3 regions of the Pseudomonas nanhaiensis genome follow, and region 3 is predicted to be linked to each of the others. Evidence: riboswitches for the same ligand, from Rfam matches in the RefSeq annotation. Region 3 holds a riboswitch; each other region holds the start of a gene.
The links. Region 3 has a riboswitch for cobalamin ahead of KEM63_RS01490 (cobaltochelatase subunit CobN). Riboswitches for the same ligand answer to the same signal wherever they lie in the genome.
Positions count from the first base shown of each region.

Region 1 (9,889 bases), 1.8 Mb from region 3:
CGGGTTCATGTCGGTATGCGGCGCGACGCCAGCGGCCTCGGCCTGGACCGCCTGAGCGCGGCCGATCTCACCGCCGTCGACCGTGACGGCCGAATTGAGCGCCATGTTCTGCGGCTTGAACGGCGCCACGCTGACCCCCTGGCGCACCAGCCAGCGACACAGCGCGGTAACCAGCGTGCTCTTGCCGGCATCCGACGTCGTGCCCTGGACCATGATGGTCGACATGTCAGCTGACCTCCGCAAACGCTTGCAACGCCGTGTCCAGGCGACGCCAACCGGACTCATCGCCGGGTAAGCCAATGCGTACTGCCGCGCGCTCCGGGAACAGACGAATGAGCACGCCCTGTCGAGCGAGGCAGTCCTGCAGCGCGCGCGCGTCGGGATGTTCGATCCACTGGAACAACGCGCAGCCTCCTGCAGGTTTCAGGCCCCGAGCGCACAGCAGCGCCGCCAGGCGCTCCCCGTCTGCCAAGAGCCGACTTCTCCACCTGTCCTGTGTCGAGCGGTCCGCCAGCGCACGCTGGCCGACATGGCGAGTGGGTCCGCTGACGGTCCACGGGCCGAGCGTCTCTGCCAGCTGCAGCAGGACCGACTCGCCGGCCAGTACAAAACCCAACCGCGCCCCGCCGAGGCCGAAGAACTTGCCGAGCGAACGCAGGACGATCAGGCCTTGCAGGTGCGAGTAGCTCGCCAGACTGTGTTCAGGCGTTGTATCAACAAAGGCTTCGTCGACGATCAGACAGCCATCGCGCCGGGCCAGCGCTGCATGCCAGTGGAGCAGCTGTTCGACCGTGAACAACCGCCCGGTCGGGTTGTTGGGATTGACCAGCGCAAGCACGTCGAGCTGCTCCAGACGAGTATCCACGTCCGCTTCGGAAGCAAGCGATATTGGCGCAAAGCCCGCCATCTCCCAGGCGCGCCGGTGTTCGGCGTAGCAGGGCTCGACGATACCCACACGACAACCCCGGAACAGGCCCGGCAAAGACTGGATGGCAGCCTGGGAACCGGCTACCGGCAGCAGGAAGCGCGCGCCGTAATAGGCACAGGCAGCCTCTTCCAGTCCGTCCCCCTCCTCGGGCAGCCGGTGCCACATATCCGGCGGAACCGATGCAAGCGGCCAGGCGTAGGGCGCCAGGCCGGTAGAGAGATCGAGCCAGTCCCCAGTAGGAATACCGTACTCCAGCGCGGCCCGTCGCAACCGCCCGCCATGCTCAAGCATGGCTCAGCCCCCAGATAATGAATGCGACTACCACCCAGAGCATCACGCTGCGGCGCACCAGACGCAGGGCATGCAGGATGTCGACCTCGGCCGGTTCCGGGCCGGCGCCAAGCAGCGGACGATGGTGGACCGCGCCGTCGTACGTGGCAGCGCCCCCCAGACTCACGCCCAGCGCCCCGGCGCCGGAAGCCATTACCGGCCCGGCGTTGGGGCTGTCCCAAAGCGGCGCCTGTTGGGCCCAGCAGGTCAGGGCGAGTCGCGTCTTGCCACACAGGGCATAGGTGAACGCGACCAGGCGTGCCGGAAGGTAGTTGAGCAGATCATCGATTTTCGCGGCAGCCCAGCCGAAATGCAGAAAGCGTTCGTTACGGTAGCCCCACATGGCGTCCAGCGTATTGGCCAGCCGATATAGCACCGCGCCCGGACCGCCGAAGATGGCGAACCAGAACAACGCCGCGAACACGGCATCGCTGCCGTTTTCCAGTACCGACTCGGTGGTCGCGCGGGCGACGCCGGCCTCATCAAGGGACTGAGTATTGCGGCTGACGATACGGCCCACCCGCTCGCGAGCGGCCTCCAGGTTGCCCGCACCCAGGGCGCGGACGATCGGCATGGCATGTTCCGAGAGGCTGCGCATTCCGATCGCCAGATACAGCAGCACCATCTCGACCAGCCAGCCGATACCGGGCAGATTGGACAGCAGCCAGGCCACAAAGGTAAGTGGGAGCACCGCCAGCGACCACCCCACTATTCCCCGCTTGCGCCGGGGGTGGCCGCGGTTGAAACGCAACTCGATAGCCGAGGCCAACCAGCCGAAGCCGACCAGCGGATGCCAGCGACGCGGCTCACCGAACAGTTGATCCAGCAGGATAGCGCCGAGCATCAGGGGGGCCATCAACTCATCCTCTGAGCAGCTTCACGGACCCGCAGCTGCAGCTGATCGAGGCCCAGCGTCAACGCCGATATGCCCGGCTGGAGGATGTCCGGCGATTTGATCTCATGGACCTGGCCATGCTGGATCGCGGGAATCGATTGCCAGCCCTCGCGCTCGCTCAGTTGTTCGGGACGAAACCGCTTGCCGCACCACGAACCGATAATCAAATCCGGGGCACGACGTACCACCTCCTGCGGATCGTTGATGTATCGCTGTCTTGCTCGGGGGTGATGGCTCAGCTCCGCAAAGCAGTCTTCGCCACCGGCGATATCGATCAACTCGCTGACCCAACGAATGCCGGAGATGAGCGGGTCGTTCCATTCCTCGAAGTAGACGCGGGGCTTGGCCGACAAGGTGGCCGCCTGCTGACGGGCCAGGTCGAGCCGAGCGCTCAGGGTCTCTACCAGATCGGCCGCGCGCGCGGTGCAGCCAACCAGCGCGCCGAGGGTTTCGATCATCCGCAGGATGCCGGCTATATCGCGCTGATTGAACAGATGAACTTCAAGCCCTTCCCGGGCCAGTTCGGCGGCTATGCCCGCCTGGAGGTCACAGTAACCTAGCACCAGGTCCGGCTTGAGCTCCAGGATCTTCTCCGTTTTCGCGCTGGTAAAGGCGGACACCTTCGGCTTTTCCCGGCGGGCTTGAGGCGGGTGCACGGTGAAGCCGGAAATGCCGGCTATGCGCCGGTCTTCGCCCAGACGATAGAGCACTTCACAGGTTTCGGTAGACAGGCAGACGATACGCTGCGGTCCCTTCATTGCTGCCCCCAACTGTCTGTAAACACCAGTTCTTCCAAAGGACGGGGTTGGGCCCAGCCCTCCTGCTCCAGCATGGGCCGCGTGTAGAACTCGGCCACCGGTCCGAGACACAGCACGGCAACCGGCCTGGCGTCGGATGGCATGTTCAGCAGCTCTGCGAGCGCAGCAGGGTCGAACAACGACACCCAGCCCATCCCCAGACCTTCGGCACGTGCAGCCAGCCACATGTTCTGGATCGCGCAGGAAAGTGAAGCCAGATCCATTTCCGGCAGCGTGCGGCGACCGAATACATGCTTGTCACGCCCGTCCGGAAGCGCGGCGATCAACAACTCTGCGCAGTCGAGGATGCCTTCTACCTTGAGTTGCATGAAGTCATCGCCCCGTTCACCCAGCGCCTCGGCGGTCAGCCGACGCTCGGCCTCGACCAGCGCATGAATCATGCGGCGACGCTCGAGTTGGGAAATGCGAAGAAACCGCCAGGGCTGCATCAAACCGACGCTCGGCGCATGGTGGGCAGCCTGAAGCAGTCGGGCCAGCACCTCGGGCGCCACCTCGCCGCCGCAGAAATGGCGCATATCACGCCGCTCCCGGATGGCACGGTAAACAGCCGCACGTTCGGCGTCGGAAAAGGCCTGGTTACTCATGGCTTGAACAGCGCCGCCACCGCAGCCGGGTTGCCGGGGAAATATAGATGAATGTAGGAAGCCGTCAGGCGACCGATGCGATACACCGCTTCGGCCGTGCGCTTGTAGTTCGGACATTCGCCACGCGCCAGGAAAGGGAGCTCGCAGTGCATGGACGAATGATGGAAGGTGTGCCCGCGCAGCCGGCCTTCTGGCAGATCGACTTCCTGCAGCGCCAGCGCGGCCAGACGTTTTTGCATCGTTACCTGGCCCGGCACCAGCCCGACCAGTTCCGCGGTCCTGCCCTCTGCATCCGTCAGCGTCTCAGACAGATAGAGCATGCCGCCGCACTCGGCAAGGATCGGCTTGCCCGCGCGTTGGTGCTGACGGATCGATCCCAGCATCGATGCATTCGCCGACAGCGCTTCCAGATGCAGCTCGGGATAGCCACCTGGCAGATAGAGGCTATCAACCTCGGGCATCGCCACGTCCGTCAGGGGAGAGAAAAACGTGAGCTCGGCGCCCAGGGACTGAAGCACATCCAGGTTGGCCTGGTAGAGAAACGCGAATGCCGCGTCGCGTGCCACCCCAATGCGCACGCCCTCCAGCACCCGCGCCTCGGGTGCGCGCGGCTCGCCAGAAAAGCTTACCGCTGCCGGCAGCGTCGCACCGGCACTCGCCAGCAAGGCGTCAGCTGCTGCATCCAGACGGGCATCGAGATCGGCCAGTTCATCGGCTTGCACCAGGCCAAGATGCCGGCTGGGCAGTGTGACGTCTTCGCTGCGCGGGAGTGCGCCGTACCAGTGCATACCCGCCGGGAGGCTGTCGCGCAGGATCTCGCCGTGACGCGCGCTGCCCACCTTGTTGCCCAGCACGCCGGAGAACGGCAGGTCTGGCTGGAAATGCGCCAGCCCATGAGCCATCGCACCAAAGGTCTGCGCCATGCCCGACCCGTCGATAACGCCCATCACCGGCACGCCGAACCGCCGAGCGAGATCCGCCGCCGACGGGTTGCCGTCGAACAGACCCATCACGCCTTCGATCAGAATCAGATCGGCCTCGCCCGCGGCTTCCCAGAGCATGCGCCGGCTTTCCTGCTCGCCAATCATCCACAGGTCAAGCTGATAGACCGGTTGGCCGCTGGCGCGCCTGAGGATCATCGGATCGAGAAAGTCCGGGCCACACTTGAAGACCCGCACGCGACGCCCTTCGCGGGCATGCAGTCGGGCCAGCGCAGCGGTAACCGTGGTCTTGCCCTGCCCTGAAGCCGGTGCCGCGACAAGCAGCGCCGGGCATGTGCGATCGGTCAAAACTCCACTCCCTTCTGAGCCTTGATGCCCGCCTTGAAGGCGTGCTTGACCACGCCCATCTCGGTCACCGTGTCAGCGGCTTCGATCAACTCGGGCGGGGCGCCGCGTCCGGTCACCACCACGTGCTGATGCATCGGCCTAGAGCCGATGTCCTTCACCACCTGCTCAACCTCGAGATAACGGTACTTCAGCGCAATGTTCAGCTCATCCAGCACCACCAGGGCGATGTCCGGATCGCTCATCAGCTCCACGGCCACAGCCCATGCAGCCTGAGCCTTGGCCATGTCGTCCTTGCGGTCCTGGGTTTCCCAGGTAAAGCCGGCGCCCATCACGTGATAGCGGACTTCGTCAGGGAAAAGACGGAAAAACGTCTCCTCGCCGGTGCTCCGCGCACCCTTGATGAACTGGACGATACCCACCTTGTAACCATGGCCGAGCGAGCGAGCGGCCATACCGAAAGCAGAACTGCTCTTGCCCTTGCCGTTGCCCGTCAGCACCAGCAACAGACCGTGCTCGTCCTGCGCCTGGGCAATCTTCTCGTCCATCACCGCCTTCTTGCGCTGCATTCGCAGGCGGTGACGTTCATCCCGCTCGGCGTCGCTCACACGCGGTGATCCTGCCCGCCACGAAGCGGCGCGGCAGCGTAGAATGCGGCGTACAACAGCGCAGCGATAGCGACGTAAAACGCCATGGTCGACAGGTACTGCGGGTAGTAGACGGCGATGCGTTCAAGCATGCCGACGAAGGTCGGCTCGGCGTACCGGCCCGAGAAGAAGTAGAACCCGCCGCTGGAGAACAGCTGACACACCAGCGCGCTGCCTGCCATGACAGCTGCCAACGTCGACAGGCTGCGGACGCTATCCTGATGCCAGCGGGCGTAGAGGCGACCGCCGAACCAGAGGGCACCGTAGGCCGGAACCAGCATCCAGTAGGCAACGGTCATGCAATGGTGGCCGGCATTGGTCCAGCCGACGCTCATCACATCCATGAAGGTTGCCTGCAGGAACAACGCAGGGAAAACCCAGCGCGGGCGCAGCAGCACGCCAGCGAGGAAGAACACCGCCCATGAGGCGCTCGGCAGGTCGACCAGATTGAAATGGCTGCCGCGTGTCATTGCCATCAGCAGGACCAGCGCAATGCCGACCGCAATCTGGCTACGTTTTGAAAGTTCGAGCATGTGTTTCCCCTTTTTTGCTGTCGTTATAAGTCAACTGTTCAGATCGGTTGGTAGCGCAAGGTGAGATAGCCTGCCCGCCCCGGCTGCTGATAGGTGCGAGCGGTTTCGTAATCATTGTCGAACAGGTTGGTGACGCTGACCTGAACGCGCCAGGCATGGCTGAACCAGTACTGCGCGCGCAGATCGACTGTATTGTAGCCAGACAATTCGTTGGTGTTCGCTGCATTGTCCCAACGACGGCCTTCCGTATGCAGGCTGGCTCCGACGCCGATCGAGCCGAAGCGGCGGTCTACGTCCAGATTGAACAACTGCTCGGCGCGGCGCGCCAGGAGATCACCCTGATTCGCGCGGTTGGACCGATTGGCCGGGTCCTGCAAGGTGAGATTGCCGCGCCAGTCCCAACCCTGCCACTGGCTGCCTACATCAAACTCGATGCCACGGATCACCGCACGATCGATGTTGTAGGCGCGGAGCCCGTCGCCCTGGTTGAAGTAGGCAATCAGGTCTTCGATCTCGTTGCGAAACACCGCGACGGACCAGTCTCCCCAACCATGATTCCCGTTCAGGCCCACCTCGACGTTGCGAGAGGTCTCGTCAGTGATACCGGGGTTGCCGTTGATGGGATGGTAGAGTTGGTTGAAGGTGGGCGCCTTGTAGGCGGTGCCATAGCTGGCGGTCGCCTGAATGGCGCGGTTGACGGCAAACCCATAGCCGATACTGCCGGTATTGTGGCGGCCATGCTCCTGGTTGTCGTCGCTGCGTACGCCTAGTTGCCAGCTATGGCGGCCGAAGTCGGCGAGGTATTGGGCATACACGCCGTGGTTGTCCCGGCTGTCTTCACGGAAGTCCGTGGTGCCGTTGACCGAATCCTCGAGATAATCGTAGCCGAGGGTCAGCAACTGATCCGTGCCGACCTGCAGGTCGTTCTGCCAACCGAAGCTGTCGCGACGGGTATCGATGCGTGTGTTGAACACACTGCCATTGAAGGTATCGAGCTTGTCCTCGCTGCGCCCTGCCTGCAACGTGACCTGCCAGGGCTCGAGCGGAGCAAAGGCTGCTCGCGCTCCATAGGTCTTGAGCACGTTATCGGCATTGGCGAGGCGGCCGGAATCGAAGTCGTTGTGCGAGCGCACTTCGGTAAGATAGCCATCCAGCGCCAGACCGCTGTCGAAGCGATAGCCGCCGTTGAGGCTGGCCGACAATTCGCGATACCCGTCATGGTCCGGCTCCGGTGCAGGTGAGCCCGGCCGCGCATCAATGCCACGCGTATCCAGGCTGCTGACGCCAAGGTTGTACCAGGCGCTGCCCTGTCCGCCCGACACACCCGCACTGCCGGCGTGATGGTTGTGGCTGCCGGCGGTGATCGATGCATAGGGCGTGACGCCGTCCTGTTCACCGCGTCGGGTGAATATCTGGATGACGCCACCGATCGCTTCCGAACCGTACAGACTGGAGCGCGGCCCTCGCACAACTTCGATGCGTTCGATCAGCTCGACCGGCAGGTTCTGCCAGGCCGCATCACCGGTTGTGGCCGATCCCGTGCGCACGCCGTCGATCAGTACCAGTACGTGGTTGCTGTTGCTGCCTCGAATGCTGACCGTCGTATTCTTGCCCGCGCCGCCCGTGTTTGTCAGGCTGAGTCCGGGTACCCGGCGCAGAAGATCCGGCACATTGTTGGCCTGCAGACGCTCGATTTCGTAACGGCCGATCACACTGGTCGCGGCGATACCGGGGGTGGTGCTCTGAGTGGTTCGGGTGGCCGTGACCACCTGATCGTCGAGGCGATAGGGGTTTGCTACGGATGACGTGGAAATAGCGAAGATGGCCGCGGCGACCGAGGCGGAAAGAAGAGTATTCATTGGTGTCTGGCTGCTCCGTCGTGCCTACCCGCACGACCCTGCTGTTGGTAATGCAGGGGCGAACAACGCTGGCAGACGGCACGCGAGCCGCACACCCGCAGAAGCCCGCCGCTCTGCTGTGAAAGCGTCAGGCCGGTCTCCGGGCTCACAAGTGAATGATCCATCACATGGATCGTCGATTCGGCGATTGCACCTTCCCATGCCGAGGCACAGTGGTCTGAGCGATCGCTGCCGGCCAGATGGCTGGCGGCACTTGTATACCGTTGCGGGGGCAGCGCCGGGTTTGCTCATCGAGCGTACCGGCTTCCCAGTTTCACCCACCGAATCATTGGCGGGCACCTGAAGCAGGCGCAAGGTTAGAAGTTTTGTAACAAGGCGTCAACGGAGATTGCGGTTCGGCGGTGCATTGCGGATAGCGGATTTGCCACAACGCCTGCCAGTCGTCACCATGAAACGGGACAGTCTGTCAGGAGTCGCGTCATGAGGATCGGAGAGTTGGCCGCCGTCACGGCGTGCCCGGTAGAAACCATTCGTTACTACGAGCGTGAGGGGTTGGTCCCTGCCCCGTCCCGCCTGGCGAACAACTATCGAATCTACGGGCGCGAACATGTAGAGCGGCTGACGTTCATTCGCAACTGCCGCTCTCTGGACATGACGCTGGAGGAGATCAGACGCTTGCTGTCCCTGCGTGACCAGCCGAGCGAGAGCTGTGATTCGGTGAACAGTCTGATCGACGAGCACATGCGCCATGTGCAGACACGCATCGATGCCCTCCATCAACTGCAGGCTCAGCTGGCTCAGCTACGGGATCGATGTGCCGGCTCGCAGGACATCGACCACTGCGCAATCCTTGGGCAATTGAAAACCACTGGTGCGCTGACGCCGTCGGAGTCCGACGGCAGCCATGTCGGCCGCAGCCACCCTCATCGCTAGGCGCTCAGGCTGCGCGGGGACGCTGCAGCCGGCAGCAGGCGGAAACCGGTCCGGTAGCCGTGAACGAATCTTTCCCATACCAGTCCCAATCCGAAAGCGAGACCACCAAAACGTCGTCCTAGACCAGATGGCCAGGGTTCGCTCGTTTGGCAACGCCGGTTCGCCGGCGGGAGCAGTGGTTCGTTCGCGATGGTGCGACCTCACCATCTGTTGCCAGAGCGCTTCGAAGAAGGCGCAGGATGCCAGGAAGGTCCAAGCCGGATGAGCACCAGGCCCCATAACAGGTGCCCTGATGAGCAAAGCGACAGACTGCACGATTATCTACGACGGACAGACACTGACCGGCAAAGCGGATCAGCCTCTGGTCGAATTCCTCGGCGAACACGGCATCGATCTGCCGCATGTCTGCTATCACCCGTCTCTGGGACCGTTGCAGACCTGCGATACCTGCTGGGTGCTGGTCGATGGCGAGCTGCAGCGCGGCTGCACCTTGAAAACCTCCGAGGGGCTGGCGCTCTCCAGCACCGGCCAGGCGCAGACCGCACGCGGCGAAGGGATGGACCGTCTGCTCGCCAAGCATGAGCTGTATTGCACCGTCTGCGAGAACAACAACGACTGCACCCTTCACGACACGGTCGTGAGCATGGACATTCCGATTCAGCGTTATGAATTCCAGCGCACGCCGCACGAGAAGGACCATTCCAACCCGTTCTATACCTACGATCCCGACCAGTGCATCCTCTGCGGACGCTGCGTCGAGGCCTGCCAGAATGTCGAGGTGAACGAAACGCTGAGCATCGACTTCACCATGGAGCGTCCGCGCGTGCTGTGGGATGGCGGCGACACCATCGAGGGATCAAGCTGCGTGAGTTGCGGGCATTGCGTGACCGTGTGTCCCTGCAATGCGCTGATGGAAAAGACCATGCAGCCCGATGCGGGCCCCTTCACGTCCATTCCCCAGGAGGTGAAGCGTCCGATGATCGACATGGTCAAGACCGTCGAACGCACGATCAGCGCCAAGCCGATCACTGCGATTTCGGTCATGGACAAGCACTGGCGGCAGCCGGAGGTAAAGC
Region 1 covers NZ_CP073751.1:2,157,508-2,167,396, forward strand. The annotation lists gene KEM63_RS09700 (cobyric acid synthase) at 1-225, opposite strand, end outside; gene cobD (threonine-phosphate decarboxylase CobD) at 227-1,219, opposite strand; gene cbiB (adenosylcobinamide-phosphate synthase CbiB) at 1,212-2,117, opposite strand; gene KEM63_RS09715 (cobalamin-binding protein) at 2,114-2,911, opposite strand; gene bluB (5,6-dimethylbenzimidazole synthase) at 2,908-3,555, opposite strand; gene KEM63_RS09725 (cobyrinic acid a,c-diamide synthase CobB) at 3,552-4,844, opposite strand; gene cobO (cob(I)yrinic acid a,c-diamide adenosyltransferase) at 4,841-5,449, opposite strand; gene KEM63_RS09735 (hypothetical protein) at 5,446-6,021, opposite strand; gene btuB (TonB-dependent vitamin B12 receptor) at 6,060-7,880, opposite strand; cobalamin riboswitch at 7,994-8,238, opposite strand; gene cadR (Cd(II)/Pb(II)-responsive transcriptional regulator) at 8,361-8,813, shown strand; gene fdhF (formate dehydrogenase subunit alpha) at 9,106-9,889, shown strand, end outside.
Region 1: it holds a riboswitch for cobalamin, as region 3 does, so the genes downstream of both, btuB (TonB-dependent vitamin B12 receptor) here and KEM63_RS01490 (cobaltochelatase subunit CobN) in region 3, are expected to answer to the same signal.

Region 2 (9,889 bases), 670 kb from region 3:
GCAATGCATGAGCACACGCCAACACACCTTTCTAGATCGTTTGCTGATCCAGGCAGACCAATCGCTGCGTACGCTGGTACCCGGCGCGGCGCTGGCCAATCGCCCGTCGCCGGCACTGCCACTGGCCGATACACCGCTGGTCGAGGCGGAGCGTCGCCGTGTGGCGGGATTGATGCGCATCAACCATACCGGTGAAGTGTGCGCACAGGCTCTGTATCAGGGCCAGGCGCTGACAGCCAAGCTGCCGGACGTTCGCGGAAAGATGGAGCAGGCAGCAGAAGAAGAGATCGACCATCTGGCCTGGTGCGAGCAGCGCCTGCGGGAGCTGAACAGCCATCCGAGCGTGTTCAATCCGCTGTTCTATGGCGCGTCCTTCGGTATGGGTGCGGTAGCCGGTCTGATCAGCGATCGGGTCAGCCTGGGATTTGTCGCGGCCACCGAACAGCTGGTCGAGCGGCACCTCGATAATCACCTGACCCGCCTGCCCGAAGACGATGTGCGCTCGCGCGCTATTCTCGAGCAGATGCGCGAGGACGAGATTGAGCATGGCAACCAGGCCATGGCAGCCGGTGGCGTGCGGTTTCCGGCACCGGTCAAGGCAGCCATGACGCTGATGTCCAAGGTCATGACGGCCGCGACCTACCGCGTTTGAGATCAATCGACCTCGACGATCTCGTAGTCGTGGGTAATCTCGACCCCGGCGCGACCGAACATGATCGATGCGGAACAATACTTCTCTGCCGAGAGCTCGACCGCGCGCTTGACGTGCGCTTCCTTAAGTTGCTTGCCGGTGACAACGAAGTGCACATGAATTCGAGTGAACACCTTCGGCTCGGTCTCGGCTCGCTCGGCGTCAAGCAGCGTGTGAACGTCGCGAATGTCCTGCCGGGCCTTCTTCAGGATACTCACTACATCGTAACTGGCGCAGCCGCCAAGGCCGATCAGCACGGTCTCCATCGGCCGCACTCCCATGTTGCGTCCGCCGGCGTCCGGAGGGCCGTCCATCACGACCGTATGGCCGCTACCCGACTCGCCCAGAAACATGGCACCGTCGACCCACTTTATATGTGCTTTCATCCGACCCTCCGGCAGGGTAAATTCGCTAGTTCAGAGGCCGGGCAGGATAGCACAGCCGCATGAGGCAGAGTGCCGCTATGGCCATGACCGGCAAAACTGGACATAATCGGTTTTGGTCTCAGCTCGAGGCTCTCTGGATCGACCCGCTATACCGGTACGCTCGAAAAATAAGAAGTCTGCAAGCCCGCCAACTGCCTCTGCCCGGCGAGCCTGACACGCTTCACTGCCAGGAAAACAAGTAATGGTTGCGACTGCCCTGACACCGAAAATAAAGAATCTCGACGCCTACCTCGCCCACTGTCACCGCCGCAAATTCGCCGCTCGCAGCACCATCATCCATGCCGGGGATGTCTCCGACAGCCTGTTCTACATCGTCAAGGGCTCGGTCACGATCCTGATCGAGGATGAACACGGCCGGGAGATGATCATCGCCTACCTGAACCAGGGGGACTTCTTCGGCGAGATGGGACTGTTCGACCAGTCCGCCGCGCAGCAGGATCGCAGCGCCTGGGTCCGCGCCAAGACCGAGTGTGAGGTCGCCGAGGTCAGCTACAGCAAGTTTCGCGAGCTTAGCCAGCGCGATCCCGACCTGCTCTACGCAGTCGGCCGTCAGATGGCCGAGCGGCTGCGCAACACCACTCGCAAGGTCGGTAACCTGGCCTTTCTCGATGTCACCGGCCGTGTGGCTGGCAGTCTGTTGGAACTGTGCAAACAGCCCGACGCGATGACGCACCCGGACGGCATGCAGATCAAGATCACCCGCCAGGAAATCGGCCGCATAGTAGGCTGCTCTCGCGAGATGGTCGGCCGCGTGCTGAAAAGCCTCGAGGAACAGGGGTTGATAGAGGTCAAGGGCAAGACCATGGTCATCTACGGCACCCGCTGAACTGCAGCCCTTCGACCGCTCATGTACAATCGTCCGGATGAATTCCGATGGCGAGGCGATTATGGGCTTGAACAACCAGTGGATGCAGCGCGACATTTCGGTTCTGTGGCATCCCTGCACCCAGATGAAAGATCACGAGCACATGCCCATCATTCCGGTGAAACGGGGTGAAGGCGTGTGGCTGCATGACTTCGAAGGCAATCGGTACCTTGATGCGGTCAGCTCCTGGTGGGTGAATGTCTTCGGCCACGCCAATCCCTACATCAACGACCGGATCAAGCAACAGCTCGACACGCTCGAACACGTTATTCTCGGCGGCTTCAGTCACCCGGCGGTGATCGAGCTGTCGGAGCGTCTGGTGGACATCACCCCTGCATCGCTCACCCGTTGCTTCTATGCCGACAACGGCTCGTCGTGCATCGAAGTGGCACTGAAGATGAGCTTTCACTACTGGCTCAACAAGGGTCAGCCGAAGAAGAAGCGCTTCATCAACCTGTCCAACAGTTATCACGGCGAAACGCTTGCCGCGCTGGCTGTCGGTGACGTAGGCCTGTACAAGGCGACCTACGAGCCGCTGCTGATGGGTGTGATCACCGTACCGTCACCCGACTGCTACGAACGTGAACCCGGGACCACCTGGGAAGAGCACAGCCGCACAATGTTCGAGCATATGGAACGCGCCCTCGCCGAGAATCATGAAGAGGTCGCAGCGGTGATCGTCGAGCCGCTGATCCAGTGTGCGGCTGGGATGCGCATGTACCATCCGGTGTATCTCAAGCTGCTGCGCGAAGCCTGTGACCGCTACGGGGTTCACCTGATTCACGACGAAATCGCGGTTGGATTCGGCCGCACCGGCACCCTGTTCGCCTGTGAGCAGGCCGGCATTACACCTGACTTCCTGTGTTTGTCCAAGGCACTGACCGGCGGCTATCTGCCCATGGCGGTGTGCATGACCAACGACGACGTGTATGACGCCTTCTACGATGATTACGAAAGCATGCGCGCGTTTTTGCACTCGCACAGCTACACCGGCAATCCGCTGGCCTGCGCGGCGGCCCTCGCCACGCTGGATCTGTTCGAACAGAACAACGTGATCGAAGCAAACAAGGTGCTGTCCGCGCGCATGGCCAGCGCAACGGCGCACTTCGTCGATCATCCGCACGTAGCCGAGGTTCGCCAGACCGGCATGGTGCTGGCTATCGAGATGGTCAAGGACAAGGCCAACCGTACGCCCTACCCCTGGCAGGAGCGGCGCGGCATCCGGGTCTATCAGCATGGCCTGAAGAACGAAGCCCTGCTGCGTCCGCTCGGCAGTGTGGTGTATTTCATGCCACCCTATGTCATCACACCGGACCAGATCGATCATCTGGCTGCCGTCGCCTGGGAAGGCATTCAGCTGGCGACGCGGGACTGAAGGGTGCGTGTCTCGCGCTTTCATCTCGATGCCGACCTCTGCGAAGGCGAACACCTGCTCGAAGGTGACCTGGCGCACTACGTGGGGCGCGTCCTCCGGTTGAGCCCGGGGGCCGCCATACAGGTATTCAACGGCAGCGGCCAGGAGTGGCCTGGACAGATCACCGAGGTGGGCAAACGCGAGGTCAGGGTTACGCTTGGGCCGTCCGTCGCCGGCCTCGCCGAGCCCGCCCTCACGGTACATCTGGGCCAGGCGCTCTCACGCGGAGAGCGGATGGACTGGGCCATCCAGAAGGCGGTGGAGCTCGGCGTCAGCGAGATCACGCCCCTGTTCACCGAGCGTTGTGAAGTGAAGCTGCAAGGCGAACGCGCCGACAAGCGTCAAGGTCACTGGCAGCAGATTGCAGTCAGCGCCTGTGAACAGTGTGGGCGCAGTGTCATCCCGATCATCCACCCTCCCCAGCAACTGGATGCCTGGCTGGAATCACTGCAGTGCGAGCTCAAGCTGGTTCTGCACCATCGCACCGAGCAGGATCTGTCCAGTCGGCCCCGCCCCGCATCGATCGGCCTGCTCATCGGCCCCGAGGGCGGGCTCTCGCCAGAGGAAATCAGCCGGGCGGTCGCCGCGGAGTTCGTTGCGGCGCGCTTCGGTCCCCGGGTGTTGCGCACGGAAACGGCGCCCGTGGTCGCGCTGAGTGTCGTTCAGCAGCTGTGGGGCGATTTCTAGCGCAGCGCTTGCCTTTCTTCCTCGATCAGGAACCAGCATGGATTTGATGCAGATTGCGCTGATCGCCCTGGGCGGTTTCGCCGCCGGAGCGATGAACGCGCTGGCGGGGGGCGGCACGTTCTTCTCCTTTCCCACGCTGCTTGCGGTTGGCATCGCTCCGGTTACCGCCAACGCCACCAATGCCGTGGCGCTGTGGCCGGCCAGCGTCTCCGCTGCGCTGGCGCTGCGCCCGGAACTGCGGCGTCTGTCGTTCCGCCGCTATCTGGTCCCGTTGATGATCGCGGCCGCCGCCGGCGGCCTGGCTGGCGGCCTCCTGCTGCTGCTCACCAGCAATCAGATGTTTTACACCCTGGTGCCCTGGCTGCTGCTGCTGGCTACGCTGCTGTTTACCTTCAGCGCCTGGCTGGGCAAACAGGTGGCACGGCTCGATACCGCTCAGCGTGGACGCGAACATCTGACGCCGGCCGGTTTCTGCTCGCAGCTGGTCGTCTCGCTGTACGGCGGGTTCTTCGGTGCCGGGATGGGCATCATGATGATCGCCAGTCTGGCGATCTCCGGGCATACGCAGATCGCCCGCATCAACGCGATCAAGAGCCTGATGTCGTCGGTCATCTACAGCGTCGCCGCACTGACTTTCATCATTGCCGGCGCAGTGCACTGGCCGGCACTGGGCATCATGCTCGTGGGCACCATCAGCGGTGGCTATTGTGGTGGACTGATCGCCCGCTGGCTGCCCAACATCTGGCTTCGCCGGGTCGTCACGGTGATCGCCTGGTCGTTGACGCTATATTATTTTCACGACGTGTATGCCTGATTGATTCCCCGGGTCGGCTTGGGTAATGTTCGCCGGGACCCGATCCAGTCCAGATAACCGAGGTAACCGCATGGCCCGGAAGAAACCGGTGGTTTTTGAACAGTCGCTTGGCGAACTGCAGGCACTGGTCGAGCGGCTGGAAAGCGGCGACCTGAGTCTGGAACAGTCGCTGACAGCCTTCGAGCAGGGTGTCGCCCTGACCCGGGAATGCCAGCAGGCGCTGACACTCGCCGAACAGAAGGTTCAACAGCTGATCGAGCAGAACGGTGCACTGACGACCACCCCCTTCGACGGCGAAGCCGAATGAGTCCCTTTGCCGATTACCTGCAGCATTGTCAGGAGCGCATCAATCGGCATCTGACCGCTCAGCTGGTTAATCAGCACCCCCTGCTCGACCGACTCTACGCCGCCATGCGCTACAGCGTGACCATCGGCGGTAAACGCGTCCGACCGCTGCTGGCCTACGCCAGCTGCGAAGCCTTGGGCGGAGAATTCGAGCAGGCCGACAGCGCCGCGGCGGCAGTGGAACTGATCCACGCCTACTCACTGATTCATGATGATCTTCCGGCGATGGACGATGATGACCTTCGCCGCGGTCAGCCGACCTGTCACCGCGCCTACGACGAAGCGACCGCCATTCTCGCCGGTGACGGACTGCAGGCATTGGCTTTCGACTGGCTGGCGAAGGAAGAGCACTACAGCCCGGCGACGCGGCTGGACATGATCCGCTTGCTCGCCACGGCCGCCGGCCCGCAGGGGATGGTTGGCGGTCAGGCGATCGACCTCGGCTCGGTTGGCCGGAAGCTCGATCTGGCCACGCTGGAAGACATGCATCTGCACAAGACCGGGGCGCTGATCAGTGCCGCAGTCCAGCTCGGCGCCCTGGCCAGCACTCGGGCCACGCCGGAGCACTTGCACAGCCTGCGCAGCTACGCCCGGGCGATCGGTCTGGCGTTTCAGGTGCAGGACGATATTCTCGACGTGCAGAGCGACACCGCCACGCTGGGCAAGCGTCAGGGTGCCGACATCGCCCGCGACAAACCGACTTATCCGGCCCTGCTGGGGCTCGCGCAGGCCCAGACCCTCGCCCTGCAGCTGCGTGACCAGGCGCTGGAATCGCTGGAAGGTCTTGGTGCGAATGCCTCGCGCCTGCGCCAGCTCGCCGATTACATCGTTCAGCGCCGGTTCTGAAGGCTTGCTCATCCGGCCTCGGACCGGTCTGCGGAACCGTGGCCAGCCGCAAACCGGCAGCGCAGTTGGGCAAGCCGAGTCAATCGGGTAAACTGCCGGTTTGATTTTTCGCCAGCGCGCTGGCACCCAGAGTGCAGTATCGATGCCGAGTACCTTTCACGAAATACCACGCGAGCGTCCTAGCACCCCGCTGCTGGACAGCATCGACGACACCGCGACACTGCGCCGGCTGGACGATGACAGCCTGCTCGTGCTCGCAGACGAGCTGCGTGCGTTTCTGTTGTGGAGCGTAGGTCAGACCGGCGGACACTTCGGTGCCGGTCTCGGCGTCATCGAGCTGACCATCGCGCTGCACTATGTCTATCAGACGCCGGTGGACCGGCTGGTATGGGATGTGGGCCACCAGGCCTATCCGCACAAGATCCTTACCGGCCGACGCGAACGGATGCAGACCCTGCGCCAGAAGGACGGCCTGGCCGCCTTCCCCCGCCGCAGCGAAAGCCCCTATGACACCTTCGGCGTGGGACACTCGAGCACCTCCATCAGCGCTGCCATGGGCATGGCGGTGGCCGCGCGTCTGCGCGGTCTGGAGCAGCGCACGGTCGCGGTCATCGGCGATGGCGCACTGACTGCCGGCATGGCGTTCGAAGCGCTCAATCATGCCTCCGACGTCGAGCCGGACATGCTGGTGGTCCTCAACGACAATGACATGTCCATCTCGCGCAACGTTGGTGGTCTGTCCAACTATCTGGCCAAGATTCTCTCCAGCCGCACCTACTCGCATGTTCGCGAGGGCAGCAAGAAGGTCCTGTCGAAGATTCCCCAGGCCTGGGAGCTGGTACGGCGCACCGAAGAACATGCCAAGGGCATGCTGGTGCCGGGGACCATGTTCGAGGAGCTGGGCTGGAACTACATCGGTCCTATCGATGGGCACGATCTGCCGACTCTGGTGACCACGCTGAAGAACATGCGCAAGCTCAAGGGGCCGCAGTTTCTACATGTGATCACCCAGAAGGGCCGGGGCTTTTCTCCGGCTGAAGCCGATCCTATCGGCTATCACGCGATTACCAAGCTGGAGCCCAAACCCGCTCCGGCGACACCGGCAAGCGCCAGCAAACCGAAATACTCCAACGTTTTCGGTCAATGGCTGTGCGACATGGCTGCACAGGACAAACGCCTGGTCGGGATCACCCCGGCGATGAAGGAAGGCTCCGACCTGATCGCCTTCAGCGAACGCTTTCCGGACCGCTACTTCGACGTTGCCATCGCCGAGCAGCATGCAGTGACCCTGGCGGCAGGCATGGCCTGCGAAGGCATGAAGCCGGTTGTGGCGATCTATTCGACCTTCCTGCAACGTGCCTACGATCAACTGGTGCATGACGTCGCAGTGCAGAATCTCGATGTCCTGTTCGCCATCGACCGTGCGGGCCTGGTCGGCGAAGATGGGCCGACCCATGCGGGCAGTTTCGATCTGTCGTACCTGCGGTGCCTGCCCAACATGGTCATCATGGCCCCGGCCGATGAAAACGAAACGCGGCAGATGCTCAGCACCGGCTTCCTGTTTTCCGGTCCGGCCGCTGTCCGCTATCCGCGCGGCATCGGCCCGGGCGCAGCAATCGACCCGTCGCTCGAACCGTTGCCAATCGGCAAGGGTGTGATTACCCGCCAGGGTAGCGCGGTCGCCATGCTCTGCTTCGGCACCTTGCACGCCAACGCACTGACCGCTGCCGCCTCGCTGGACGCCACCGTGGCCAACATGCGCTTTATCAAGCCGCTGGATACCGATCTACTTCGCCAGCTGGCAGAGGACCACGACCTGCTGGTTACCGTCGAGGAAAATGCCGTCATGGGTGGTGCCGGCAGCGCGGTGAACGAGTGGCTGCTTGCCGAAGGCATCAGCAAGCCCGTTCTCAACCTCGGACTTCCAGACATCTACGTCGAACACGCCAAGCCATCGGAAATGCTGGTTGAATGCGGTCTTGACGCCCCCGGTATCGAGAAGGCAGTACGCGCTCGGCTGGCACTGTCTGGTGAACCGACGATCAGGCAGGCTTGACCCCATCGCGCCGAACCAATAAAGTCCGTCGGCTTTTCAATCGCAGGGTGCCCGGTTATGCCGGGTGAAACGGGAAGTCGGTGCAACTCCGACGCTGCCCCCGCAACGGTAAACGACCGCAGGCCAGGCCTGCAGAGCGCGCCATCAGCCACTGTGCTTCAGCATGGGAAGGCGGCCCGCTCGATGTCGTGAGCCCGGAGACCGGCCCTGATGATTGCTGAGGTGACGCGGAGGGCGCCACCGGTCAGCGCAGGCGTGCGGCCGATTCCCTTCGAACCTCAAGCCTGGCCGACTTTCGCCCTCCTCAAAAGCTGCTTTTGAGGATATTCATGAACAAGTCGTTGTTTCTGCTACCTGCCCTGCTTCTGCCGACCGGCGCGCTCGCGGCCGGCCCCCTCGCCCTGAGCGACAGCATTATCACTGCCTCGCGGCAGCCCCAGCCAGCCGGCAGCACTGCCGCTGCCAGCAACGTGTTTACCCGCGCCGATATCGAACGACTGCAGCCCCGATCCGTGGCCGAGCTGCTACGGCGCATCCCTGGCGTATCAATCACCACCAACGGTGGATTGGGCAGCCTGACCACCCTGTCGATGCGCGGCACCAGCGCGACGCAAAGCCTGGTGCTGGTGGATGGCCAGCGCATCGGTAGTGCATCGGCCGGCCAGCCCAGCCTGGAGTTTTTGAATATCGAGAACATCGAGCGCATCGAGGTCATCCGCGGGCCGCGCTCGGCGATCTATGGTTCGGATGCGATCGGCGGTGTAATTCAGATATTCACCCGTCGGGGTACCCCGGGCCTGCAGCCCAGATTGAAGCTGGGTATCGGCAGCAATCAGACCTATGTGCGCAGCCTGGGGCTCTCCGGCGGCGACGCGCGCACGACATTCGACATCGGCGCAACCTTGAGCGAGACCGCCGGCTTCGACCGCACGCGCCACAATCAGGGCGGGGACCAGGATCGCGACGGCTACCGCAACGAGGCTTACAACCTGAGCGTCGATCATTGGGTGACCGACGCCGTTGAGCTGGGCGTCCGTTTAGCTGAACAATCGGGCAACACCGAGTACGACCTCTTTGGCAATCCAGAAGACGATTTCCGGCTGAGCACTGCGTCGACCCATCTGCAATGGCAGGCCAATCCGCTCTGGACGACACGCCTCGAGGCCGGTCATGCCGAAGACAAGCGCGACAGCCGCTATGATCTCGCGACATACACGTACAACACCTACCGCGATTCGGCCAGCTGGCTGAATACCTTGAAGCTGAGGGACGCGCACCAGCTGCAGGCTGGCCTGGATTGGTGCGAGGACCGCCTGCACAGCAACTCGAGCTTCACCCGGACCGAGCGTTACAATCAGGCTGCCTTCGTGCAATACCGGTTCGGCGGCGATCGCCTCGGCGTGGAGCTCGGTTGGAGGCACGATGACAACGAACAGTTCGGCCATGCCAACACACGCAATGCCGCACTGATCTTGCCGATTGCTGACGGCCAGAGCCTGGTGGCTTCCTATGGCGAAGGCTTCCGAGCTCCGACCTTCAACGACCTCTACACGGCCTTTGGCGCCAACCCACTACTGAACCCCGAGCGTTCCAAGAGCTACGAACTGCAATGGCGCGGCCAACTGGACCACGCCGACCTGCAGGTGGCTGCCTTTCGGACTGACATCGACGACATGATTCTCCTCGACCCGTTCTATGTGGCGCAGAACATCTCAGAGGCGAGAA
Region 2 covers NZ_CP073751.1:3,300,830-3,310,718, forward strand. The annotation lists gene coq7 (2-polyprenyl-3-methyl-6-methoxy-1,4-benzoquinone monooxygenase) at 8-652, shown strand; gene KEM63_RS15130 (OsmC family protein) at 655-1,077, opposite strand; gene crp (cAMP-activated global transcriptional regulator CRP) at 1,319-1,963, shown strand; gene KEM63_RS15140 (adenosylmethionine--8-amino-7-oxononanoate transaminase) at 2,025-3,377, shown strand; gene KEM63_RS15145 (16S rRNA (uracil(1498)-N(3))-methyltransferase) at 3,381-4,103, shown strand; gene KEM63_RS15150 (sulfite exporter TauE/SafE family protein) at 4,141-4,917, shown strand; gene KEM63_RS15155 (exodeoxyribonuclease VII small subunit) at 4,988-5,224, shown strand; gene ispA ((2E,6E)-farnesyl diphosphate synthase) at 5,221-6,108, shown strand; gene dxs (1-deoxy-D-xylulose-5-phosphate synthase) at 6,251-8,164, shown strand; cobalamin riboswitch at 8,194-8,388, shown strand; gene KEM63_RS15170 (TonB-dependent receptor domain-containing protein) at 8,494-9,889, shown strand, end outside.
Region 2: it holds a riboswitch for cobalamin, as region 3 does, so the genes downstream of both, KEM63_RS15170 (TonB-dependent receptor domain-containing protein) here and KEM63_RS01490 (cobaltochelatase subunit CobN) in region 3, are expected to answer to the same signal.

Region 3 (9,889 bases):
CTGGCGATGCTCGACGGCTGAGTCACCCATCGATGCCAGCAATGTGTCGACGGCGTCATCGGTCCAGGGTCGGCCAAACACATGCAGACCCAGCGGCATGAAGCGTTCTTGAATGTTGGTCAGGTAGTGGCCCACCTCGTGCACCAGAAGATCATCGTCGACCTGCTCGAAGGCGATACCGCGCGCCGCGAGGGGATCAGCCATGGATTCACGCAGCTCTTCCTCGAGCCCGGCCTGGCTGACGATCGACTTGATCTGGGCGATAGTCGCCCGCCGGGCCGGCCCGTCATGCTGGCCGCTACCGGTCTCGAAGCTCTCGATGAGCTGGCGCAGCTGCAGAAGATGATCGTACAGCGGCGTGACGACCAGCGGCGGCGTAAGGTGGTCGACCATCACTGCCAGCCCGCGGCGCTTGGCCTGAATGCCTTCACCGACGCCGTCGACTATGTAGGGATAGATGCTGGGCACGGCATCGATGATCTGCAGCGGATAATCTTCATCGCTCAACGCCGCGCGGCGGCGCGGTAGAAACTCGTAGGTAGAATGACGGCCCAGATGAATGAGCGCATCGGCTGCGAAGTCCTCGCGTAACCAGTGGTAGAACGCCAGGTACTGATGCGGGGGCGGGAAGACCAGATTGGCGTGCAGCAATTCCTCGTCGATCTCCCAGCCGCGCGGTGGCTGCGGCCCGATGAAGACGTTGCCGAAGCGCAACCCGGGCAGCAGCAGGTCGCCTTTGTGCACCATCACGCTGCCGGGCGCCTCGCCCCAGCCGCGCAAGCCCTCGACGCCGGTAGCGGCAAGCGCCGCGACCCGCTCCTCGGCGGCAGCCCAGTCCGCCTGGGACGGCTGCTCCAGCGCCTGCTGGTAAAGCGCTTCGAGCTGCGCCAGCAGATCCAGGGCACGCTCGCGTGCCGGGTGCTCCACGCCGTCGAGCACGTGATGAAGTTCGCTGCTGCCCTGCTCCAGCACCTGGGTGGCTCGCTCGAATTCCGAGGCCTCCACGGCGCGACGCAGTTGGGCGTGCCAGTAGCCAAGCGGTCCCTGCTCCATCTCGGCGCGCAGGGCAGCAGGCAGACCAGCGAACCAGTCACGGTAACTCTCGCCACTGACGCGTTGAATGTGTTGCGCCATCTCGGCCAGCGCGTCGTTGTGTTCAGGCAGGTTGACCCCACGCTCCTGCAGCAGGTCGAGCAGGGCATCGGCCGACGCGGGCAGCGGACCGGTAGCGTACCCCTCGGCCTGCAGGCGACGAAGTATTTCCAGCAGTGATTGGGGTACGTCGAGATTGTCCGCACCGATATTGTGGCGGCCAGGCGGATGGTTGTAATAGATGATGCCGACCCGCTTGCTGGCATTGTCGGTGTCCTGCAGGCGCTGCCAGCCGCGAACCCGATCGGCCAGTGCCTCGACCCGTTCGGCGATCGGAACGCTGAAGCCGTAGCGGATACCGCTGACCGGATCTTCGCGCGCAGATTGCCAGGTGGCCAGCGCCAGCGGCTGGCTGGCGCCCTGCAGTTCCGGCAGCGCCAGCTGGTAATGCACCTTGTCGCGCCCGATCCCGTCAGTGGAGAGCTGCCAGGCCTGCTCATCCCGATCATCCAGACGCAAGCCCTTGATCACCGGCACATCGAGCCGGGCCAGAAGCCTGCTGGCTTCTTCGCGGCCTTCGCCGCCGCCCATGACGAAATCCTGCAGCACCACCACGGCGGCCAGCGGCGCCTGTTTCCGCTCGACCAGCCACTTGAGCGCCGATACCGTGCCTTCACCCCAGTCAGCAAACACGCTGACGCAGCCCAGCTTGCGGTCCGCCAATGCCTTACAGAGCTGGTCGTTGAGTTCTCGGTCGCCGCTGCGATCGGCGCGGCTGTGATCTATGATCGCCACGCTGCGGCCATCGCTCCATTGCAGTTCTTCGAGGTCGCGGATCGCGCCGGCCTGGTAGAAACGCCATGGCGGGCGCGCTACAGGTGCCGCGACGTTCACCCGGGGCTCGCTGCGCGCGGCAAGCCAACCCAGCAGCCGGGCGATATTGTCGCTGCCGCCTGCCAGCCAGTAGCTGCGCGCCTGGATCCACTCGGCCTGCTGCGGATGCGCGCGCTGCATATCCGCGACCCACTTCGACAGATCATTGCCCGGCTTCTGCGCTCCCAGCAGCCGCGCCTGATCGGCATTATCGAACGTCGGAGCGCCAGCGCTGCGGGAGAGCGCCACCAGGCGCTGCTCGCTGTGCATTATGAAAAGATCCTTCCCCGGCCAGCGCTGCAACAAGGTGTGCAGGCGTTCGGTTTCCGGGCCGAACAGACCGACCGCCAGCACCTGCGTGCCATCGTTCAGCCAGCGCTGGATTTCGGCGTCACTGAGCTCTGCAAGCTGCTCCGGCGTCCGGGCGCTGATCGGGACCTGGGCCCCGGAGTCAGCGAAGCTTGCAGCGGCCGCCGCAAACTCGGCAGCGCTGTACTGGGAAACAATGGCGTTGATCCGGGCGTGACCCAGAGCCGGCCAGAAGAGGCCGAAGAGAAACAGCAGCAAGAAAATTCGATGGTGTCGCATGCCCACTCCGTCATGACGTGGGCTACCGACGACAGCAGAAGACGCATGTTCTGCAATCCATCGGGAAGTCGCCCACCGCAACCTAACCTGAGGGAGTGTGGGCTGTATCGGGCTCGGTCGTCCGGGACGACCCTACCGTTGCGGGGGCAGCGACAGCATTCGACTGTCTTCCAATTTAACCCGTCGGAACGGGCACCACGCACTCCATGTGCCGCGCGTCAAAGCGTGGCAAGCGAAGCACCATACGCAGGGCACACGTGGGAATCAAGCACGCGGTCAGATTCGGTGGGCAGCAATCAGAAAATCAGCATGAGCAGGCCAATGATGACCAACAGGCCGATGAGGAAGATGATACCGACCGTACTGGCGAGAAATTTAAGCATGCGACGCTCCTGAAAAAGGGGGATTCACAGGGTGTGACCCGAACCTGACCGGTAGGTTCGGGCCAGGCGCGCTTCAACCTTCGCTACGGGCCGGGTCGGCGCTGCGCGGATAGGTCCGCTCTTCCTGGATGCTCCCGTCCTGCAGATGAATCTTCACCGAGCCAGTCTTGCCTTCCATGAATTCCTTCATCAGCGTCAGCATCTCCTTTTTGGTTTGCGCGCGCCTTGCCGGCCTCGATGCGCCTTCCTTGATCAGCTGCCAGCCATTGTCGGTCGGGGTGACGTGATAGTTCTGCATGAGCGTACTCCTCGTTGGGGTCAACGTTTCAAACCGAGACGTTCGCGCATCTCGGCAGTAATGGTCTGCTCAACTTCGGCATAGCCGGCCCAGGGATCATCATCCAGCTCCTCGAGCCGTTCGTGCAGGTTATGGACAGTCCAGAGGTTGGCGCTCGGGATCTCGGTAATCTCCTCGCGGAAGATGGGCACCGATACCGGCATGCCTTCACGGGTGCGCGCGGCGAAGGGGCCGATGGTGGTGGCACCCTGGCTGTTGCGCAGATAGTCGATGAAGATGCGTCCGACGCGATTCTTCGGCCCTGACACCGCAGAAAACCGTTCGGGAAGCAGCTTGGCCATATGTTTGACGATGGCCTGGCTGAAGCTTTTCACCTCGCTCCATCCGGCAGACGGGGTGAGCGGGACCACCAGGTGGATACCCTTGCCGCCGCTGGTCTTGGCAAACGACTGCAGCCCCAGCTCGTCGAGCACTGCCAGTGTCAGCTGGGTCGCTTCGACCATCGCCTTCCACGGCAGCGCCGGATCGGGATCAAGGTCGAGGATGAAGCGATCGGGCCGTTCCAGATCCGCGGACGTTGCATTCCAGGTGTGGAATTCGATGGTGCCCATCTGCACCGCGCCGATCAGCGCCTCAGCGTTGTTGACCATCATCACCGGCTGGCCGGAATATTCCTTGCCCATGGTTTCGATGCCGGGGATGGCCAGACGGTCGGCGTTCTTCTGGAAGAACAGCTCGCCAGCGAGGCCCTCGGGGGCGCGGACCAGCGCTACAGGGCGATTCTGCAGATGGGGCAGTATCCAGCCGGCGACCCGGGCGTAGTACTCCGCCAGCTGCAGCTTGGTGGTCCCGCTACTGGCATCGATCACGCGGTCGGGGTGGGTGATGCGCAGATTCGGTCCGGCGTTGCCAGCCGCCTTGCCGGTCTGCTTGGCGGACCCGCCCCGGGCACCGCCCTGCGGCGCCGCGGCTGGCTTTTCGGCGACGATATCCGTCGCCGGCTTGTCGTCTCGCAGCCCCTGGAATACAGCGTGCCGCACACTGCCATCCTTGGTCATCTCGGCGTACGAGACTTCCGCCAGCAGCTTCGGCTTCAGCCAATGAACGCCTCGCGCATCAACTCCCTTTGGCGGATTGGCAAGTGCCGGCTTGTCGACTTCCAGCGGTTTGAGTTTCCTGTGGATGCTGCGCAGGCTCGCTTCATTGAAGCCTGTGCCGACTTTGCCGGCGTAGCGCAGCTCGCCACTGTCGGCATCGTGCAGACCCAGCAGCAAGGCACCGAATGCGCTGCGGCTGCCCTTGGGTTCGCTGAAGCCGACGATCACGAATTCCTGCCGGTGCTTGCACTTGAGCTTGATCCAGTCGTTGCTGCGCCGCGACACGTAGCTGCTGCCCGAGCGCTTGCCGATCAGCCCTTCCATCTTCATCTGGCAGGCGCTGTTGAGCATCGCATCGGGCGATTCGTCGAAGTCTTCGGAAAATCTGAGAATGTCGTCTTCGCTGCGCTGCAGCACCTCTGCCAGCGCAGCGCGGCGCTCCTCCAGGGGTACCTTGCGCAGATCACTGCCGTTCAGAAACGGCATATCGAACACGTAGTAGACGATGGCGCCGCTCTTGCCTTCCTCGAAGGCATTCTGCAGCGCCTGGAAATCCGGCAGACCGTTTTCGTCGGTGACCACCACCTCACCATCGAGCCAGGCCGACTCCAGCGCCAGGCTCGCCAGCGCCTCGGCCTGACGGGGCATTTTCGCCGTCCAGTCATGACCATTGCGGGTCAGCAAACGCACGTCGCCGTCCTCGATCCTGGCCATGATGCGGTAACCGTCGAACTTGATCTCGTAGCGCCATTCGCCGTCCGGAATCGTTTCGACCAGAGTCGCCAGTTGCGGCTTGATCGACTCGGGCAGCGGCGCAGCTTCGGCACCGGACAGCGAAGCCGTCCCAGAGGATTTCGCCTGTCGGGGGGCGGCTGGGGTTTTCTTCAGCGCCTTTGGGCTAGCGCCCTTGTCGGCCTTTGCTGCAGCAGCCTTGCCGCGCTTCTTCTCGACGATGGTGCGATCGCTGAGCACGCTGTGCGGCTGTTCGGCCACGATGTCGTACTCGCGCTCCGGCCGGGCCACCTCATCGTTGGACTTGATCAGAAACCACTGCTCCTTCTTCCCATCCATGCGGGTGCGCACCAGATTCCAGATGCCCGACAGCTTCTCGCCCTGCAGCTCGAATTTGAGCTTGCCTTTCTCGTAGTCGGCCTGTGCATCGCCCTGCGGAATCCATACGCCACGGTCCCAGACGATCACATCTCCCGCTCCGTAGTGACCAGCAGGTATGTTGCCTTCGAAACTGGCGTAATCCAGCGGGTGGTCCTCCACGTGAACGGCCAGCCGGCGGGACCGGGGATCGAGGCTTGGCCCCTTGGGTATCGCCCAGCTCTTCAGCGTCCCGTCGAGCTCAAGGCGGAAGTCGTAGTGCAGGCGCGTGGCGTCATGCTTCTGCACGCAGAATTGCAGCGCCTTGCCGGCGGCGGTGCGCTTGCCGCCACGGCGGCGCCTGGCTTCGCCGGATGGCTCCGGCGTGGCGGCGAAATCTCGCTTGCGGTTGTACTCTTCCAGTGGCTGGCTCATACAGGTTCTCTGGCTGGCACCTGTTATTTGAGAGCAGCGTCGGCATTCAAGGTTCACCGCAATGCGCCCCGCCGTGCCTGCGATGCACAGCCATTTGCAGCAGTGATGCAGCTACGCTTCGGTTGCGCCGGGAGGCAAGGAGCCGCCATTCTTTCGCGCTGTCAGGAATCCATATCGAGGAATTCGACCCGATGAGTGCACGCAACAACCCGGCCGAAGCCACCTTCCGCTGCTCGATCACGCCCCGCTATACCGACCTGGACACCTGGCGGCACGTCAACAACTCGAGGATCTATCAGCTGCATCAGGAGGCGCGCATGCTGGCGCACCTAGACATGTTCGGGAAGGACGCCTGGTTCTCGGACCAGATCCGCCTGCGGCCGATTCGTGTGGTAACCGACTACCGGCTGGTTTCCTGGTACGGCAGCGACATTCAGGCCCAGGTGCAGATCCTGGACTGTTCGCAGGACGAGTATCAGGTCCGCTGCGACCTGTACCAGGACGACAACCATGTGGGCGTTCAGCAGTGCCGGATCGGCGCATTCGAGAAGGGACAGCGGGTTGCGCTACCCGAGGAGACCCGCAAAACACTCATGCAGGCGTCGGTCAGCCGGCCGCTGGATCTGGCGCCGGCTGTTTACATTGCCCGGCTCGATGCGACCAGCGAGTTTCCGGTATGCCAGCCGCTTACCCCGCGCTACGCCGACCTGGACGCAGATAGCCAGCGCAGCGAAGCAGCCCTGGCGCGCTACATGGAGCAGGCGCGTTTCAGCGGCATTCGCAGCCTGGACATGGGCGGACTGGGCATTCTCATCGCCTCGGCCGACATCAGCTTTTTGCAGTACCGCCCCGGGTTCGATCCGGTCGACCTGGGGTCCGGCATAACGCGCATCGGCAACAGCTCGTTCGTGTTCACCGGCTGCGCCCGCTATCAGGGCGCGATGCAGGCCGCCGCGAACAGCGTGATGGTGGTGATCGACCCGGCTAGCAACCGTCCCGTGCCGATTCCCGATGTACTGCGTGAGCAGTTGCTGCGCCTGAGCCTGAAGTAAGCCGAGCTGCGTCAGTCCCGGCCGAGCAGCTCGGCCGGGTAACCTTCCTCCTCGAGCGCAGCGATCAAGCGATCGGGGTCGGCGTTGCCCGACACCACGGCGCGGCCGGAGTCCAGATCTACCAGCGCCCGTTCGACGCCCGGCTGGCGCTCCAGTGCTTCGCTTACGTGCTTCACGCAGTTGCCACAGGTCATGTCACGGACTTGCAGTTCGAGCTTGTTCATGTGATGTCTCCTTGAGGGTTGGACCATGCTCGACCCTGACACCGTGAGAAGGTCAACCCGTTGCTCATCTGAGCAGTAGACCGGGTGCCCAACAGATGTTCCCGACCAAGCCGCGCCTCCCTGTGCACACATGCCTCGCTCGAACTCGACAGGCTGCAGACAGTCCACCGGTGACAACCTGCGCGCAACGCGCCCGCACATCGGCCAGGAAGCGGTTCCTGCGCCCACTGGAGACCAACGCGTAATGACTGTTCACGTCATCAACTTCACTGCCCCGATCAATTCCAGCACGTGCGGTCAGCTGATTCGCAAGTGCTCCGAAGCCGTCCAGCAGGACGCGAGCGAAATAGTCTTGCGCATCGCGACCATGGGCGGCGAATGCAGCTACGGGTTCACCATGTACAACTTCCTCATGTCGCTGCCGATACCGGTCAGCACCCACAATCTGGGCACGGTGGAGTCGATGGGGAACATTCTCTATCTCGCCGGGCAGCGACGAACCGCCTGCCATCACAGCAAATTTCTCTTTCATCCGTTTCACTGGACGCTGCACGGCTCGGTCGACCACTCGCGGATGTCGGAGTACGCCATGAGCCTGGATTACGACCTGGAGATGTATACCGGCATCGTGCAGGAGCGCACCGAAGGCGCGCGCTCATCGATGGATGTGCGCAGCTACCTGACGGCGGCGCCGCGTATCCTCAATCCGCATGAGGCGATCGAGACCGGCATGAGCCATGCAGTGGAAGACGTCGAGCTGCCCAGGGATGCCATCAACTGCGCGATACACACCTGAGGCAGGCGAGGCCGAACGCTCAGGCCTTCGGCCAGAGCACCATCTGTGTGCAGCGGAACAGGGCGATCTTCTTCCCGGTGCTCTCATCGGTGACGACAGCATCCCACACCTGAGTGTTGCGTCCCTGGTGTTCCACCCGGGCGGTGCAGGCAATCGCACCCTGCCGGGCCGTACCCAGATGGTTGCTCTTGAGCTCGATGGTGGTGAATGACTGGGCGCCCTCCGGCAAGTGCGCGACAGTGGCGTAACCGCAGCTGGTGTCGGCCAGCGCAATGACGCTCGCTGCATGAAGGAATCCGTTGGGCGCGAGATGGTGTGGCTGGATCGGCATCCGGCTGGTCAGCTGTCCCTCCTGAACATCGAGTATCTCGATGCCCATGATGCCGGGCAGATTGCCTTCACTGCGTTGATTGAGAATGTCTAGCGTAACATCGGCGCGCAGGGCCATGGCGGACTCCTTACAGGTGAACGACGGAGCAGCTCAGGGTCTGCTCCGCGGGTATTACTGCCCAGGCAGCAGGCGGGCAAATTTGCCAAGCAATTCTTCGACGTTGAACGGCTTGAACAGGATGTCCATGTCGTGCGCGACGAAGGAGTCCCGCTCTCGGGCCTGCTCGGTATAGCCGGTCATGAACAGCACCGGCAGTCCCGGCCGCAACCGCCGCGCCGCTTCGGCCAGCTCACGTCCGTTCATTCGCGGCAGGCCAACATCGGTCAGCAGGATGTCGATCGGCCCATCGCCTCTGAGCAGGGCCAGCGCGTTTTCCACATTATCGGTCTGAGTGCACTGATACCCGGCCTCGGTCAGTCGCTCGGCGATGATCGCGCTGACAGCCACCACGTCTTCGACGATCAGCACACTGCCTGTGCGCCCCTGACCCGCAGATGCAGTGTCCGGCTGGGCCGCGTCGATTGCAGGCGCGCCGGCAGGCAGCAGCAGAGTGACTTCGGTGAATTCCCCCGCTTCACTGACAATCCGCGCGATGCCGCCGGACTGGCCGGCGAATCCATAGAGCATCGACAGACCCAGCCCGGTTCCATGCCCCAGCGGCTTGGTCGTGAAGAACGGATCGAAGACCTTGTCGATGACGTCCGCGTCGATACCGATGCCATTGTCATGCACGGTGATCTTCACGTAACGGCCGTCAGCCAACTCAGCGTCGTCCCGGATGTCGATCATTGCGCTGCTGATGCGAATCTCACCACCCTCGGGCAGCGCGTCACGGGCGTTGATCACCAGATTGAGCAAAGCCGCCTCGAGCTGGCTGGCATCGACCTGAGCAACGGCTTCGCCTGCTGCCAGGTCGAAGGTCAGGGTGATGTGTTTGCCGATCGAGCGACCCAGCAGTTCTTCCAGCGACCCGAGCAACGTGTTGATATCGACCGGACGTGCTTCGAGTGGCTGCTGGCGGGCGAAGGCGAGCAGCCGATGGGTGAGCGCAGCTCCACTTTGTGCCGATGCCAGCGCACCGTCGGCATAGCGCCGCAGGTTCTCCGTTCGACCCTGATCCATGCGCTCGCTGAGCAGCTGCAGGCTCATGATGATATTGGTCAACAGGTTGTTGAAATCATGCGCGATGCCGCCGGTCAGCTTGCCCAGCGAGTCCATCTTGCGCGCCTGCAGGAGCTGGGCTTCAGTCCGCACGCGCTCGCGCACCTCCTGCGCCAGCAGATCGTTGGCGGTGGCAAGCTGCTCGCGCTGGCTCACCTCCTTCTGATGGCGCACGGTCACATCCTCGACGAACACCATCGCGATATCCGGCGCGCGATACGGTGCAACCTGCCACTGCGTCAGGCGCTCGGACTCGAGCATGTTTATCTTCAGCGTACCGGTCCAGCGCTTGCCGGCCAGGATCCGTGCGCGAACCGTTTCCAGCTCGCTGTCCTGACCGGGCGCGAAGCAGTGCCCGAGCGCCTCGCCGCAACGCGAATCGGTGATCAGCCGGCTGAACGCCCGGTTGG
Region 3 covers NZ_CP073751.1:314,530-324,418, reverse strand. The annotation lists gene KEM63_RS01490 (cobaltochelatase subunit CobN) at 1-2,553, opposite strand, end outside; cobalamin riboswitch at 2,636-2,768, opposite strand; gene KEM63_RS01485 (hypothetical protein) at 2,811-2,984, shown strand; gene KEM63_RS01480 (DUF2188 domain-containing protein) at 3,010-3,234, opposite strand; gene ligD (DNA ligase D) at 3,255-5,855, opposite strand; gene KEM63_RS01470 (acyl-CoA thioesterase) at 6,047-6,907, shown strand; gene KEM63_RS01465 (heavy-metal-associated domain-containing protein) at 6,919-7,131, opposite strand; gene KEM63_RS01460 (ATP-dependent Clp protease proteolytic subunit) at 7,376-7,927, shown strand; gene KEM63_RS01455 (PaaI family thioesterase) at 7,947-8,375, opposite strand; gene KEM63_RS01450 (hybrid sensor histidine kinase/response regulator) at 8,430-9,889, opposite strand, start outside.